DNA from 3 places in the Bradyrhizobium sp. MI1.7 genome. Region 2 is predicted to be linked to each of the others. Evidence: predicted binding sites of a transcription regulator. Region 2 holds the regulator's gene; each other region holds the start of a gene.

Region 1 (4,627 bases), on a different contig from region 2:
CCGGGATCCAGCGGATCGGCGAGCGCATCGAGGCGCTCGCGGAACAGCCGGTCGATGACTTTGCTTTGCGTGACCGGCCGCCCGGTCTCGACCATGATCGCGCGCACCACGCCGTCGGTGCGAAAGAAGGCGGCTTCCAGGCGCCGCGCACCCTTGCCCTGCTTCTCCATGGACGCGATCAGCGTGTCGGCCAGCCGCGACAGCGTCATCGCGATCATGGTGTCGGTGGCGATCGGTTCGGCAAAGCGCTTCTCCACGATGTAATCCGGCAGCGGTTTGCGCGGATTGATCGGGGCATCGCCATGCCCCTGCGCATGCGCGAGCAGCGTGGAGAACCGCGCGCCGAACCGCGCCGTGATCTCATGCGGCTCGCGCGAGGCGACATCGCCGATGGTTTTCAGGCCGGCGCGACGCAGGCCCGTGGTGATGGCCTCGCCCGCACCGAGCGCGGACACCGGCAGCCGGCTGACCGCCGCCGCCTCCCCGCCATCGGCGACGATGGTGCCGGAGGCCTGCCGCGTCAGCGTGCGCGCGCAGACCGAGGTGCCGGCGATCGCCGCGCTGACGGCAAAACCCTGACGGGCGAGCCCGCGGACGAAGGTCTGCAACAACGCAGCCTCGCCGCCGAACAGATGCGCGCAGCCGGTGATGTCCAGAAACAGCCCGTGCGGCGGATCGAGCGCCACCAGCGGCGTGAAGCGATCGCACCAGTCGGCGACGTCGCTGAGCGTCTTCGCATCGGCCACGACATCGGCGTCGAACACTTTCAAGTCCGGACACATCGCCCGTGCATTGGCCAGGGGCTGGCCGATGTGCAAGCCGAGGCGCTCGGCGGCTTCGTCCAGCGCATGGATCACCAGCGCATTGTTGTCCTTGATGACGACGATGCTCGGATCATTGGTCTTACCCAGCGCGCCGAAGAACCGCTGAATCCGATCGATGGGCAGGCGTGGCAGCCACAGGCTGAGGATACGTCGACGGTTCAGAGAACTGGCACTCATCACATTTCCATTCCATGATCCACCGGCCGCAGGGGCCATGACGATTGCGCAAGAGCTCGGCATCGAAGCGCGGCGCGCCCCAGGCACTCCATGCCGGGCCCGGCGGCGAATGCGCCGCGCGCAGCATCCATCGCGTCTCCGCGGTCGAGGGCAGCGGCTGCGCGGCCATCCGCAACATCAGGCCGGTGACACCGGACGATTGCGCGGCCAGTGTCAGCTTACGGCTCGCCACGAGATCGAACTGCCGCGTCTCACCCCAGAGCTCGAGCACGACGGCGCCAAGCGCGTCGCAGGCGAGCGCATCGGCCGAGGTCCGCAACGCGCTCTCGACATCGGCGGCGCGCACCATCACCACGCGGCGCGGATCGAGACCGATCTCGGCAAGCCCGCTCATCGACAGCGCGCCGGTCTCGAGTTCCGAAAAATCCTGCCGCACCCACAGCAGCGGCCGGCGCCGCGAGACACGCCCCGCAAGCCCCATGACAAAACCCGTCGCGGCGGTTCCCTGCCGGCCCTCGCAAAACACCTCGTGGATCACCGCGCGCGCGAGCCCGCCCTTCAGCGCGCTGTCGACCTCGTCGTGGCCGAGCGCGACGCGATCGTGCTGATGCACGACCTCCGCCGTCTCGATGCGCTCGATCTGGCCGCGCAAGGTCGCAAGCGCGTTCATCCGTGCGCCGCTCATATACGCCGCTCCTTCAGAGGTGATTGCCGAGGTTCTCAAAAATAAGAACCTGCGGCTGGCTCATTTGTTCATGATATGTTCTAATATAAAGCTAACAGCGGCCGGGGAGTCAATCGAATTGGTGCTCATCCGGATTCGTAAGCTGAATCAAAGGGATTCCACGATGGACGTACAACGCAAGCTGGAGATTCTGGCTGATGCCGCCAAATACGATGCGTCGTGCGCCTCCAGCGGCACCGAGAAGCGGGATTCCAGCGACGGCAAGGGCATGGGCTCGACCGCACCGGGCATGGGCATCTGCCATTCCTACGCGCCGGACGGACGCTGCATCTCGCTGCTCAAAGTGCTCCTGACCAACGCCTGCAATTACAACTGCCTTTATTGCGTCAACCGCGCCTCTTCCAACGTGCCGCGTGCCCGCTTCACCATCGACGAAGTGGTCAAGCTCACGCTCGACTTCTACCGGCGCAATTACATCGAGGGCTTGTTTCTCTCCTCCGGCATCATCCGCAGCCCCGACTACACCATGGAGCAGGTGGTCAGCGTCGCGCGCAAACTGCGCGAGGAGCATCACTTTCGCGGCTACATCCATCTCAAGACCATTCCCGAGGCCGACGACGCGCTGATCGCGGAAGCCGGCAAATATGCAGATCGCCTCTCCATCAACATCGAGATGCCTGAGGAGACGAGCCTGCAGCAATACGCACCGGAAAAGGATGTGCGCGCGATCCGCCGCACCATGGGCCGGCTGCGGCTGAAGCTCGACGAGGCTGAGGAAAACCGCAGCACAAAGACGAAGGCGAGGCCGCAGCGCTTCGCGCCCGCCGGACAGAGCACGCAGATGATCGTCGGCGCCGACGCGGCCTCCGATCACACCATTCTCCACACCAGCTCCAATCTCTATGGCTCCTACAGGCTGCGGCGCGTCTATTACTCCGCCTTCAGCCCGATCCCCGATGCCAGCCGCGCTTTGCCTCTGGTACAGCCGCCGCTGCTGCGCGAGCACCGGCTCTACCAGGCCGACTGGCTGATGCGGTTCTACGGTTTCGACGTTGCGGAGATCGTCGATGACAACGCGATGCTGCCGCTCGACATCGATCCGAAGCTCGCCTGGGCGCTGCGCCATCGCGACCGCTTCCCGCTCGACGTCAACCGCGCCAGCCGCGAGGAGCTGTTGCGCGTGCCCGGCTTCGGCACCAAGGCGGTCGAACGCATCATCGCGACCCGGCGCACCACCACGATCCGCCTCTCCGATCTCGCGCGGCTGCACGTGCCCCGCAACAAGGCGCTGCCTTTCATCGTCCTCAGCGATCACCGCCCCGCGCCGCACCGCCTCGACGAGGCGCGGCTGATCGAACGGTTCAAGCCGAAGGCAACACAACTGGGGTTTGGCTTCTGATGCAGTACATCACCCTCGACACCGAAACCGATTTCGACGGCTGGCGCAAAGCCGCGCGGTCGCTCGTGCTGCATCATGTGCCGCCAACCGATGCCACCTGGACCGTACAAGGCGGCGAAGCCGAGCTGTTCGCACCGCCCGCGCCGTCTCCGATATTTGAGGTGAACGACGGCACCTTCAACGTCTCGGCAAAATTCGTCGAGCTCGCCAAGGCCGCGATCCTGCATCGCGACGGCGAGCGCTTTGCGATCCTCTATCGCCTGCTCTGGCGCTTGAAAGACAATCACGATCTCATCGAGGTCGCGACCGATCCCGATGTCGCGCAAGTCACCGCCATGGCAAGAGCAGTCCATCGCGACGAGCACAAGATGCATGCCTTCGTGCGCTTCCGCGAGATCGGACGCGAGCGCGCGGCGCATTACGTCGCCTGGTTCGAGCCGGAGCATCACATCGTCGAGCTTGCCGCGCCGTTCTTTGCCAAGCGCTTCGCCGACATGCCCTGGTCGATCCTGACACCCGATCTGTGTGCGCATTGGGACGGCCACGCGCTCTCGTTCACGTCGGGCGTGAGCAAGAACGAAGCACCCGGCGAAGACCGGTTGGAGGAAACCTGGCGGCGCTACTACGCCAGCATCTTCAATCCGGCGCGGCTGAAGGTGAAGGCAATGCAGACGGAGATGCCGAAGAAATACTGGAGGAACCTGCCCGAGGCGTCGATCATTAAGCCCTTGATCGAGGACGCCGAGCGCATGACCGGCGCCATGATCGCCAATGCCGCAACCGATCCGCACAAGCCCCAGAAGCGGCCGGAGGCTCCGATGCCACGCAAGCTGGCTGCCGACGATCTCGAAGCGCTCCGCGAGGAGGCCGCGCATTGCCGCGCCTGCCCGCTCTACAAGGACGCGACGCAGACCGTGTTCGGCGAGGGCCCGAAAGACGCGACCATCATGCTGGTCGGCGAGCAGCCCGGCGACAAGGAAGACCTCGCCGGCCACCCCTTCGTCGGCCCGGCCGGCCAGATGCTCGACCGTGCGCTTCAGGAAGCCGGCGTCGACCGCAACAAGGTCTACGTCACCAACGCGGTCAAGCACTTCAAATTCGTGCCGCGCGGAAAGATCCGTCTGCACCAGAAGCCGGCGACGCCGGAGATCCGGGCGTGCCGGCAATGGTACGAGCGGGAAGTTTCGGCAATCCAGCCCGAGCTCATCGTGGCAATGGGCGCCACCGCCGCGCAAAGCGTGTTCGGCAAGATCATCCCGATCGGCAAGACCCGTGGCCGGCTCATAGACCTGCCCGACGGCCGCAAGGCGCTGGTGACGGTGCACCCGTCCTATCTGCTCCGACTGCCCGATCCGGAAGCCAAAGTGCTGGAATATCAGCGCTTTGTCGAAGACCTGAAGATTGCCGCCGGCTTGCAGAAGAAAGCCGCACGCGCCGCCTAAATACTGGCAAATACTGGAGGGAAAGCGACTTTACGACGCAGCTGTCATCCAGCCTTCAAATCCATCGCGGACAATAGCCCTTCAAATTAGTTAAGGGGCG
Region 2 (4,627 bases):
GTTCCCGCTGTTCGACCATGACCCCTATCGATATTGAGTGAAAGGATGCAATGAGCTCGCTCTCTCCCGGCAGCGCGGACGCGCTGCTGTTCGATCTCGGGCGCGTCGTGCTCGACATCGATTTCTCCAAGGCGATCGCCTGCTGGGCGGGACATGCCGGCTGCAAGCCGGACGCCATCGTCGCGCGCTACGTGCGGGACAGCGAAGCCTACCGGCTGCACGAGGTCGGCAAGATCAGCGACGAGGCCTATTTTGACTCGCTGCGCGCCTCGCTCGGGATCGGCATTTCGGACGCGCAGTTCCTGGAGGGCTGGAACGCGATCTTCGCCGGCGAGATGCCCGACATCGCCGAGCTGCTGCCGCGTGCGGCGAAGCAGTTGCCGCTCTACGCCTTCTCCAACACCAACCGGCCGCATGTGGACCACTTCTCGAAGGAATATGCCGGCCTGCTCGGCCATTTCCGCGAGCTGTATCTGTCGTCCAGCATCGGCCTGCGCAAACCGGATGTGGAGGCCTTCGACCATGTCGTGGCCGCGATCGGCGTGCCGGCGAACCGTATCGTGTTCTTCGACGATCTTGCCGAGAACATCGAAGGAGCGCGGTCGCGCGGCCTGACCGCGGTCCACGTGACCTCGCCCCGCGACGTCGGGAATGCCCTCAAGGCGCTCGGAATCTGACCTCTGGCCGGCAAGCCGACGGGCCGCGAGTGGAACTATTTTGCCTGGGGGCGAGGAACCAAAACCCTTTGTGCATTTTTATACGGAGTTCCCGGAACGATTGCCCCTCTCGGGACTCATGAGTCCGTTGGGAATTCTACATCGGGCTTATCGTCGTGTTGGGCAAAACCTACCTTACCAAGCAAGCCTCTCTGCTGATGAAATTCGCCAGAACCACCTCGGATTCTGACCTCTCCGCAAAACTGATCAGCAAGGCCGCCGACCTGAAATCCCAGGCCGACCCGCTGCCTGACAAGGATCAGGGCCCCGCAGCGCCGGACGTCAGTCCGTACAAGCCGCCGGGGAGTTGACCGATGCTGGCCGTGGCTCTCGTCCTTCTCGTCCTCGCCATGGCCATCCTCGTACCGGTCTGTCTCGCCTTCTGGATCATGCCGCGGCGGACTTGATGCTCACCCTTCATCGCAGAGCGGATGACGCAGGATAAATCATCCTGCGCGGCCACTGTTTTGCCTCTGCGCCTGCACTCGGCTAGAACTCTCGCCGCCGATTTGCCCGAACGGGCCCAGCAGGAGTTTTCACCCGTGGCCCTGATGCCGGTTTCCGACGCGCTCGCTGCGGTGCTGGCGGGCGCAGAGCCGCTGCCTGAAGAGATGATCGCGCTCGACGCAGCCTTCCACCGCGTGCTCGCGCGCGACGTCGCCGCGCGGCGCACGCAGCCGCCGCAGGCGATGTCGGCAATGGACGGCTATGCGGTGCGCGCGGTCGATGCGGCGAAGATCGACTCCCAGCTCACCCTGATTGGCGAGGTCGCGGCGGGCCGCCCGTTTGCGGGATCGGTCGGCGCCGGCGAGGCCGTGCGTATCTTCACCGGCGGTGTCGTTCCCGATGGCGCTGATGCGGTCGTGATCCAGGAGGACACGATCGCGGACGGCAAGCGCATAACGATCAAGGAAGCTGCCGTAACGGGGCGGCACATCCGCCCCGCCGGCGTCGACTTCTCGGAAGGCGACGTGCTGCTGCGCAAAGGGGCCCGGCTCACCGAGCGCGACCTCGCGCTCGCCGCCGGCATGAATTACCCGCAACTGCCAGTCCGGCGACGCCCGAAGGTCGCGATCCTCGCGACCGGCGACGAGCTGGTGATGCCGGGTACGACGCCGGGCCACGGCCAGATCGTCTATTCCAACGGCTACGCCCTGCACGCGCTCGCCCGCAGCGAGGGCGCCGATACCATCGACCTCGGCGTTGCCGCCGATACGCTGGAGGCCACCACGGCCGGCATCGGCCGCGCGCGGGAGAGCGGCGCCGACATCCTGATCACGACCGGCGGCGCGTCGGTCGGGGACCACGATCTGGTCCAGCAGGCGCTGAGGGACGAAGGTATCTCGATGGCGTTCTGGAAGATCGCGATGCGGCCGGGCAAGCCGATGATGAACGGGCGGCTCGGCGCGATGCGCGTGATCGGCCTGCCCGGCAATCCCGTGTCATCCTACGTTTGCGGCTTCCTGTTCATGGTGCCGTTGATTCGCGCGCTTTCGGGCCGTTCGATGATTCATCACCGCCGCGAACGCGCGGTGCTCGGCCGCGATGTCGGCGCCAATGACCAGCGCGAGGATTACCTGCGCGCACGCCTCGAGCTGCGCGACGACGGCACGCTCGTCGCCCTTCCGGTCAATCACCAGGATTCCTCGCTGCTTGCGAATCTCGCTGCGGCACAGGCACTTCTCGTGCGCGCGCCATTCGCGTCGAAGGCCGAAGCCGGCACGCCTTGCGAGGTCTTGCGGCTGCCCGTCTGAGCGCTTCGTTCGCGTGCGTTCCGCGAACTTTGTCGCGTTCACGGTAAATTAAGCAGTTGCGGAACATGTATCGAACATATAGTGTCCGTTCATGATTTGTTTCGAGAATGTAGCGGCTTACTGCTGAATTCAGCGTCTCGGAATCGAACGACATCAACCGGGGGATTTTGGTCGAGATGTTAACGCGCAAACAATACGAGCTCCTGCGGTTCATCAGCGAACGACTGAAGGAAAGCGGCGTGCCGCCCTCCTTCGATGAGATGAAGGACGCGCTCGACCTGCGCTCGAAATCGGGCATCCATCGCCTGATCACCGCGCTCGAGGAGCGCGGCTTCATCCGGCGCCTGCCCAACCGGGCCCGCGCCATCGAGGTGATCAAGCTGCCCGAGCTTCAGGCCGCCGCCGGCAGCCGCCGCGGCTTCACGCCGAGCGTCATCGAAGGCAATCTCGGCAAGGTCCGCACGACTTCGAGCCCGCCGCCGGACGAGGGCGAGCGCCCCGTCGCGGTCCCCGTGATGGGCCGCATCGCGGCCGGTACGCCGATCGAGGCCTTGCAGACCCGCAGCCACACCATCAGCGTACCGCCTGACATGCTCGGCTCGGGCGAACATTACGCGCTCGAAGTGCGCGGCGATTCCATGGTCGAGGCCGGCATTCTCGACGGCGACATGGCGCTGATCCAGCGCAACGAGAGCGCCGATACCGGCGATATCGTGGTGGCGCTGATCGACGACGAGGAGGCGACGCTCAAGCGCTTCCGCCGCCGCGGCGCCTCGATCGCGCTCGAGCCCGCCAATGCGGCCTATGAGGTCCGCATTCTGCCGCCCAACCGGGTGAAGATCCAGGGCAAGCTGATCGGACTGTACCGGAAGTATTGATACCGAACGTGCCGGTATCGGTCATTTCGCGCCCCGCGCGCTTTCGATCGGCATCGCCGATCCGGGATTGGAGCGGACGATTGTCCGCTTCCGCTGGATAGTCTTTCTGGTTTCGCGCAGATTATCCGGCCCCTCCTCCAGCGGTACATCCTCGGCACGCCACACGAAGCAGCCCTGCTTCGCGGCCTTCAGGTTCGAGGAGAAGTCATGCGCCAGATCGTTCTGAGCACAGTTGCTGTGGCGCTGATCGCAGCATCGGCCGCGCAAGCCTTGGCCGCGCAATCGCGGCCCCATGCCCGCAAGGATACCGCCGTAAGCGAGCAAGTCCGCAAGGCCCTCGACGCCGTCGACCAACCGTCGCGGCCGGGCTGGCAATATTCCGGCTGGTCGGCGCCTGCGGGGCGCTGACACGCGCCTGCGGAATGCAAAGGGGCGGGCTTTGTTCCTGGTGGATTCGGGAAAGTTAATGTGATTGCGGCCTGCGGCGGCGAGCCGTAGATTTGCCTACAACCCGGCAGAACGTTTGGTATTTCCACTCTGATAGAGGCCTGCGCCTCGATTAAGAGACGTGGGTCGCTATCCCTGCATGAGGAGCACCCGATGTGTGACTACAGCCTGCATGCCGTCGCGTCGCGTCCCGCCGAAGTCGGCGAGACGATCGTCACGACAACCTTCCGCGGCACCTCGACGCGCGGCTTTGCCTCCGCGGCCGATCCGACCGTCGCGGTCTGCCTGCTCCCGGGAACGGAGCTCGCCTTCGCCGACAACGTCCGCTACGACAATCGCTGGATCTGGACGCGCACCGTCAATTCGCGCGTCGGCAAGTTCGGCAAGATCGATCCGCACATTCCCGATCGCCATCATGATGCGATCGAATTCCCCGACGGCAAATCCGTGCTGGTGACGCAGCTGGTCGAAGGCCAGCGTGCGACCGTGCTGCAGCTACCGGTGACCCAGCCGCTCGGCGAGCGCGAGCACAAGCCGCAGACCATCACCGACAGCCGGCCAACCAGCACCCGCCTGCCGATCGGCTGACATCGCCATTCCCGGCCGGCAGGTCGGGCCAGGATTGAAAATCGCCATCGCCGGCCGAGGCCGGCGAGATGGTGTTGCTCGTGCCCCGCGAAACGCCATCGGGCGGACCAAGCCGTTGTGCCTCCCACCGCACGAAGTTTGCGCTGTCCTGCCTGAATTTTAAACGTCCGTTCCGCAGCCAAATGGCCGATGCTTGGTGCGGCTTGAGACGGCGGGCACGTTCGATGAAGACCTTCATTCGCGT
Region 3 (4,627 bases), on a different contig from region 2:
CGTCGCCGGCGCAGGCCATCACGACGTCGGGCTCGCCATCCGCATCCTCCGTGCCGGCCCAGGTCCAGATGCCGATGCCGGCATCACAATGCGTGGCGGCGTCCTGCATCGACAGCCATTGCGGCGCCGGCTGCTTGCCGGCGACGATGACGTTGATGCGGTCATAGGTGCGCAGGCAGTGATCGGCGATCCACAACAGCGTGTTGGCGTCGGGCGGGAAGTAGATGCGGACGATGTCGGCCTTCTTGTTGGCGACGAGATCGACGAAGCCGGGATCCTGATGGCTGAATCCGTTATGGTCCTGCCGCCAGACATGCGAGGTCAGGAGATAGTTCAGCGAGGCGATCGGTCGCCGCCAGGGCAGATGTCGCGTCACCTTCAGCCATTTGGCGTGCTGGTTGAACATGGAATCGACGATGTGGATGAAGGCCTCGTAGCAGGAGAACAAGCCGTGCCGTCCGGTGAGCAGATAGCCCTCGAGCCAGCCCTGGCAGAGATGCTCGCTCAAAACCTCCATCACCCGGCCGTCCTGGGCGAGATGCACGTCGTAAGGCTCCGTCGGCTCCATCCAGACCCGTTCGGTCGCCTCGAACACGGCATCGAGCCGGTTTGACGCGGTCTCGTCCGGACCCATGATGCGGAAGTTGCGCGTTTCTGCGTTGAGGCGGATGACGTCGCGCAGGAATTTGCCGAGCTCGCGCGTTGCTTCGCCGGTGACGCCGCCGGGCTGCGGCACGTCCAACGCAAAACTGCGGAAGTCCGGCAGCTTCAGCTCCTTCTTCAGCAGGCCGCCATTGGCGTGCGGATTGGCGCCCATGCGCCTGTTACCGTCGGGCGCCAGCGCCTGGAGCTCGGGAATGAGCGCGCCGCTGCCGTCGAACAGCTTCTCGGGCTCGTAGCTGCGCATCCAGTCTTCGAGGATTTTCAGATGCGCCGGGTTCTCGCGACAGCTCGCAACGGGAACCTGATGCGCGCGCCAAAAGCCCTCGACCTTCTTGCCGTCGACCTCCTTCGGGCCGGTCCAGCCCTTCGGGCTGCGCAGCACGATCATCGGCCAGCGCGGCCGCTCGACGCTCTTGCGGCCGTCGCGGGCATGCTGCTGGATCGAGCGGATGCTGGCGAGCGCGACGTCGAGCGCATCCGCCATGGCCTGGTGCATCAATTCGGGATCGTCGCCCTCGACGAACAGCGGCTCGTGGCCGAACCCGCGGAACAGGTCGCGGATCTCCGCGTCGCGCATCCGTCCGAGCACGGTCGGGTTCGCGATCTTGTAGCCATTGAGGTGCAGGATCGGCAGCACAGCGCCGTCATGGGCGGGATTGAGGAACTTGTTCGAGTGCCAGGACGCCGCGAGCGGGCCGGTTTCCGCCTCGCCATCGCCGACGACGCAGGCGACGATCAGGTCGGGATTGTCGAATGCGGCGCCATAGGCATGCACCAGCGCGTAGCCGAGTTCGCCGCCTTCGTGGATCGAGCCTGGCGTTTCCGGCGCCGCGTGGCTCGGAATGCCGCCGGGGAAGGAGAACTGCCTGAAAAGTTTTCGCAATCCGTCTGTATCGCGCGCGACGTCAGGATAGATCTCGCTGTAGCTGCCTTCGAGATAGGTGTTGGCCACCATGCCCGGGCCGCCATGGCCGGGACCGCAGATATAGAGCACGTTGACATCGAGCGCGCGGATGACGCGGTTGAGATGGGCGTAAATGAAGTTCAAACCGGGCGTCGTGCCCCAATGGCCGAGCAAGCGCGGCTTGATGTGCTCCGGCCGCAACGGCTCGCGCAGCAGCGGATTGTCGAGCAGATAGATTTGCCCGACGGAGAGGTAGTTCGCGGCGCGCCAATAGCGATCGAGCAGATCGAGCTCGCTGCTCCCTGAGGCCGATTGTCGTTGATTTGTCATGTTCCTGCTGACCTTCACCCAGCGATCGACACCAACTTTGTTCCGGTGCGATTGATCCCTGTCCGGCATCGAACAGGATCGCCGCGACGGGTGTGTTGCGTGAGGTCAAGGGACCGCGCCCGAAATTTGGGCGGCTACTGTGCATGGGGTTGTTTTTGAGTTTTTTGTTTGTGTTCTTGATTTGTTCCTTTTGCGTGCTATCTTGGGTTCATGAGTCCAGCATCCTCTCATGCTCTCAAGCACCCGCCGGTCACGGCGCCCTCCGAGCCGGCGGGTGCGGACTCTGATTTTCCCGAACTGGCGGTCGCCATCGACAAACAGCGCAGGCGAGGGCGGGGCGCCCAGTCCAATGCCAGCGGCCGCTTCGAGGCCGAGGCCCGCGTCGCCTTCGACGATGGCTGGCAGAGCCTGGAGGAGCTGCCGCCGTTCAAGACCACCGTCGGCGTCGATACCTCGCGCAAGGTGATCACCCGCAACGAATCCCCCGATATTGGCTTCGACCGCTCGATCAATCCGTATCGCGGCTGCGAGCACGGCTGTGTCTATTGCTTCGCGCGGCCGACGCACGCCTATCTCGGCCTGTCGCCGGGGCTCGACTTCGAGTCAAAGCTGTTTGCCAAGCCCGATGCGCCGGCGCTGCTCGAGAAGGAGCTGGCCGCGACCGGCTACGAGCCGCGGATGATCGCGATCGGGACCAACACCGATCCGTATCAGCCGATCGAGCGCGAGCGTAAGATCATGCGCGGCATTCTCGAAGTGCTGGAGCGCGCCGGCCACCCCGTCGGCATCGTCACCAAGTCGGCGCTGGTCACGCGCGACATCGACATTCTCGCGCGGATGGCCAAGCGCAATCTCGCCAAGGTCGGAATTTCCGTCACCTCGCTCGATCCAAAGCTGGCTCGCACCATGGAGCCGCGCGCATCGACGCCGCCGAAGCGGCTGGAGGCGCTGAAGCAGCTTTCGGACGCGGGTATTCCGACCACCGTGATGGTCGCGCCCGTGATCCCCGCGCTGAACGATTCCGAGATCGAGCGCATTCTCGATGCCGCCGCCCATGCCGGCGTCAAGGAAGCCTCCTACGTGCTGTTGCGGCTGCCGCTGGAGGTTCGCGATCTCTTCCGCGAATGGCTGATGGCCAATTATCCAGACCGCTACCGCCACGTCTTCACCCTGATCCGCGACATGCGCGGCGGCCGCGATTACGACGCGAAATGGGGCGAGCGGATGAAGGGCACCGGACCGATGGCCTGGACCATCGGCCGCCGCTTCGAGATCGCCTGCGACAGGCTTGGGCTGAACAAGCGGCGCTCCAAGCTGACGACGGATCACTTTGCGAGGCCGAAGCGGAACGGCGATCAGCTCAGCCTGTTCTGATCGGGAAACGGAAGAGGCGTAGCATGAGCCAGGAACTTACCGCGCCGGTGCCGCGGCTCACGGTCATCACACTGGGTGTGAGCGACATTCGTGCCAGCATCGCCTTCTATGACGCGCTCGGCTTCTCGCGTCGGCTGAAGGCGACCGGCGAGGCCGTCGCCTTCTACGATACCGGTGGTCCGGTGCTGGCCCTGTTTCACTGGGACAAACTCGCGGCCGACGCCAAGTTGCCGGACAATCCGAGGCCCGCGACCTTCCGCGGCATGACGCTCGCCTGGAACTGCGCCACGCGCGGCGAGGTCGATGCGGTTCTGGCCTTCGCCGTCGGCAAGGGCGCGGCGCTGCTGAAAGCGGCGCATGAGACCGACTACGGCGGTTATTCCGGCTATTTCGCCGACCCCGACGGCCATCCCTGGGAAGTCGTGGTCGCGCCCGACATCGAGGTCGGTGAGGACCGGCGGGTGCATCTGGCGGAGTAGGCGGCTGGTCTGAATAACGGGAATTGTCCGGGGTTCCCGGTTGCGCCGGCCGGGCCGCTTGCGCACGATCCCGCCCATGATTCGGGACAAGTCCACCAGGAAGCCGGCCAAAGACGCGCCAAAGAAGGGCGCGTCGAAGAAGGATGCCGCCAGGAAGGCAGCGCCTGCGAAGACGGCCAAGGGGGCGGCCAAGGCCCCGGCCGGTAGGCAGGGCGCCATCATCGCCGTCGCATCGCCGACCTTCCGCCGCGAGCGCGCGCTGATCAAGCGCGGCATCTGGCCGGTTGCCGGCTGCGACGAGGCCGGCCGCGGGCCGCTGGCCGGACCCGTGGTCGCGGCCGCCGTGATTCTCGATCCCGACCGCATTCCCCGCGGCATCGACGATTCCAAGCGCCTGACGGCCGAGGAACGCGAGAAGCTTTTCGACAAGATCTGCGCCACCGCGCAGGTCTCGGTCGCCGTCGCCTCGCGCTCCCGAATCGACCGCGACAACATCCTGCGCGCCTCGCTGTGGGCGCTGAAGCGCGCCGTGGTGGCGCTGCCCGACTCGCCGCGTCATGTGTTTGTCGACGGCCGCGACCGGCTCGACACCGCCTGCGACTGCGAGGCCGTGATCGGCGGCGACGGCATCGTCCTGTCGATCGCCGCAGCCTCGATCATCGCCAAGGTGACGCGCGACCGGCTGATGTGCGCGCTGGCGCAGGACTGCCCCGGCTATGGCTTCGAGCAGCACAAGGGCTACGCCGTCCCGGAGCACCTCGACGCGCTCGACCGCCTCGGTCCCACCATCCACCACCGCAGCTTCTTCGCCCCCGTTGCCGCCGCCCGCGCCAAGCACATGCCCTGGACCGTCGAGCCGGTGCGGGACCTGTTCGCG

What was found. The regulator LexA, encoded in region 2, represses DNA repair genes until DNA is damaged. The targets are predictions, from matches to a motif close to TGTTCNNNNTGTGTTCNG.
Region 1: a site for LexA is predicted at 1,752-1,769, ahead of AC0L3X_RS37360 (putative DNA modification/repair radical SAM protein). Genes of this name have one in related genera too.
Region 3: a site for LexA is predicted at 2,069-2,086, ahead of AC0L3X_RS36860 (PA0069 family radical SAM protein). Genes of this name have one in related genera too.

Annotation. Positions count from the first base shown of each region.
Region 1 is NZ_JBVVPO010000065.1:38,681-43,307, reverse strand. It holds gene AC0L3X_RS37370 (Y-family DNA polymerase) at 1-1,001, opposite strand, end outside; gene AC0L3X_RS37365 (ImuA family protein) at 904-1,686, opposite strand; gene AC0L3X_RS37360 (putative DNA modification/repair radical SAM protein) at 1,850-3,085, shown strand; gene AC0L3X_RS37355 (UdgX family uracil-DNA binding protein) at 3,085-4,527, shown strand.
Region 2 is NZ_JBVVPO010000003.1:252,138-256,764, forward strand. It holds gene AC0L3X_RS05690 (alpha-hydroxy acid oxidase) at 1-37, shown strand, start outside; gene AC0L3X_RS05695 (HAD family hydrolase) at 51-677, shown strand; gene AC0L3X_RS05700 (hypothetical protein) at 875-1,027, shown strand; gene AC0L3X_RS05705 (molybdopterin molybdotransferase MoeA) at 1,259-2,470, shown strand; gene lexA (transcriptional repressor LexA) at 2,647-3,348, shown strand; gene AC0L3X_RS05715 (hypothetical protein) at 3,370-3,702, opposite strand; gene AC0L3X_RS05720 (hypothetical protein) at 3,949-4,383, shown strand; gene AC0L3X_RS05725 (GAF domain-containing protein) at 4,608-4,627, shown strand, end outside.
Region 3 is NZ_JBVVPO010000063.1:20,404-25,030, forward strand. It holds gene AC0L3X_RS36855 (phosphoketolase family protein) at 1-1,897, opposite strand, end outside; gene AC0L3X_RS36860 (PA0069 family radical SAM protein) at 2,108-3,271, shown strand; gene AC0L3X_RS36865 (VOC family protein) at 3,295-3,750, shown strand; gene AC0L3X_RS36870 (ribonuclease HII) at 3,827-4,627, shown strand, end outside.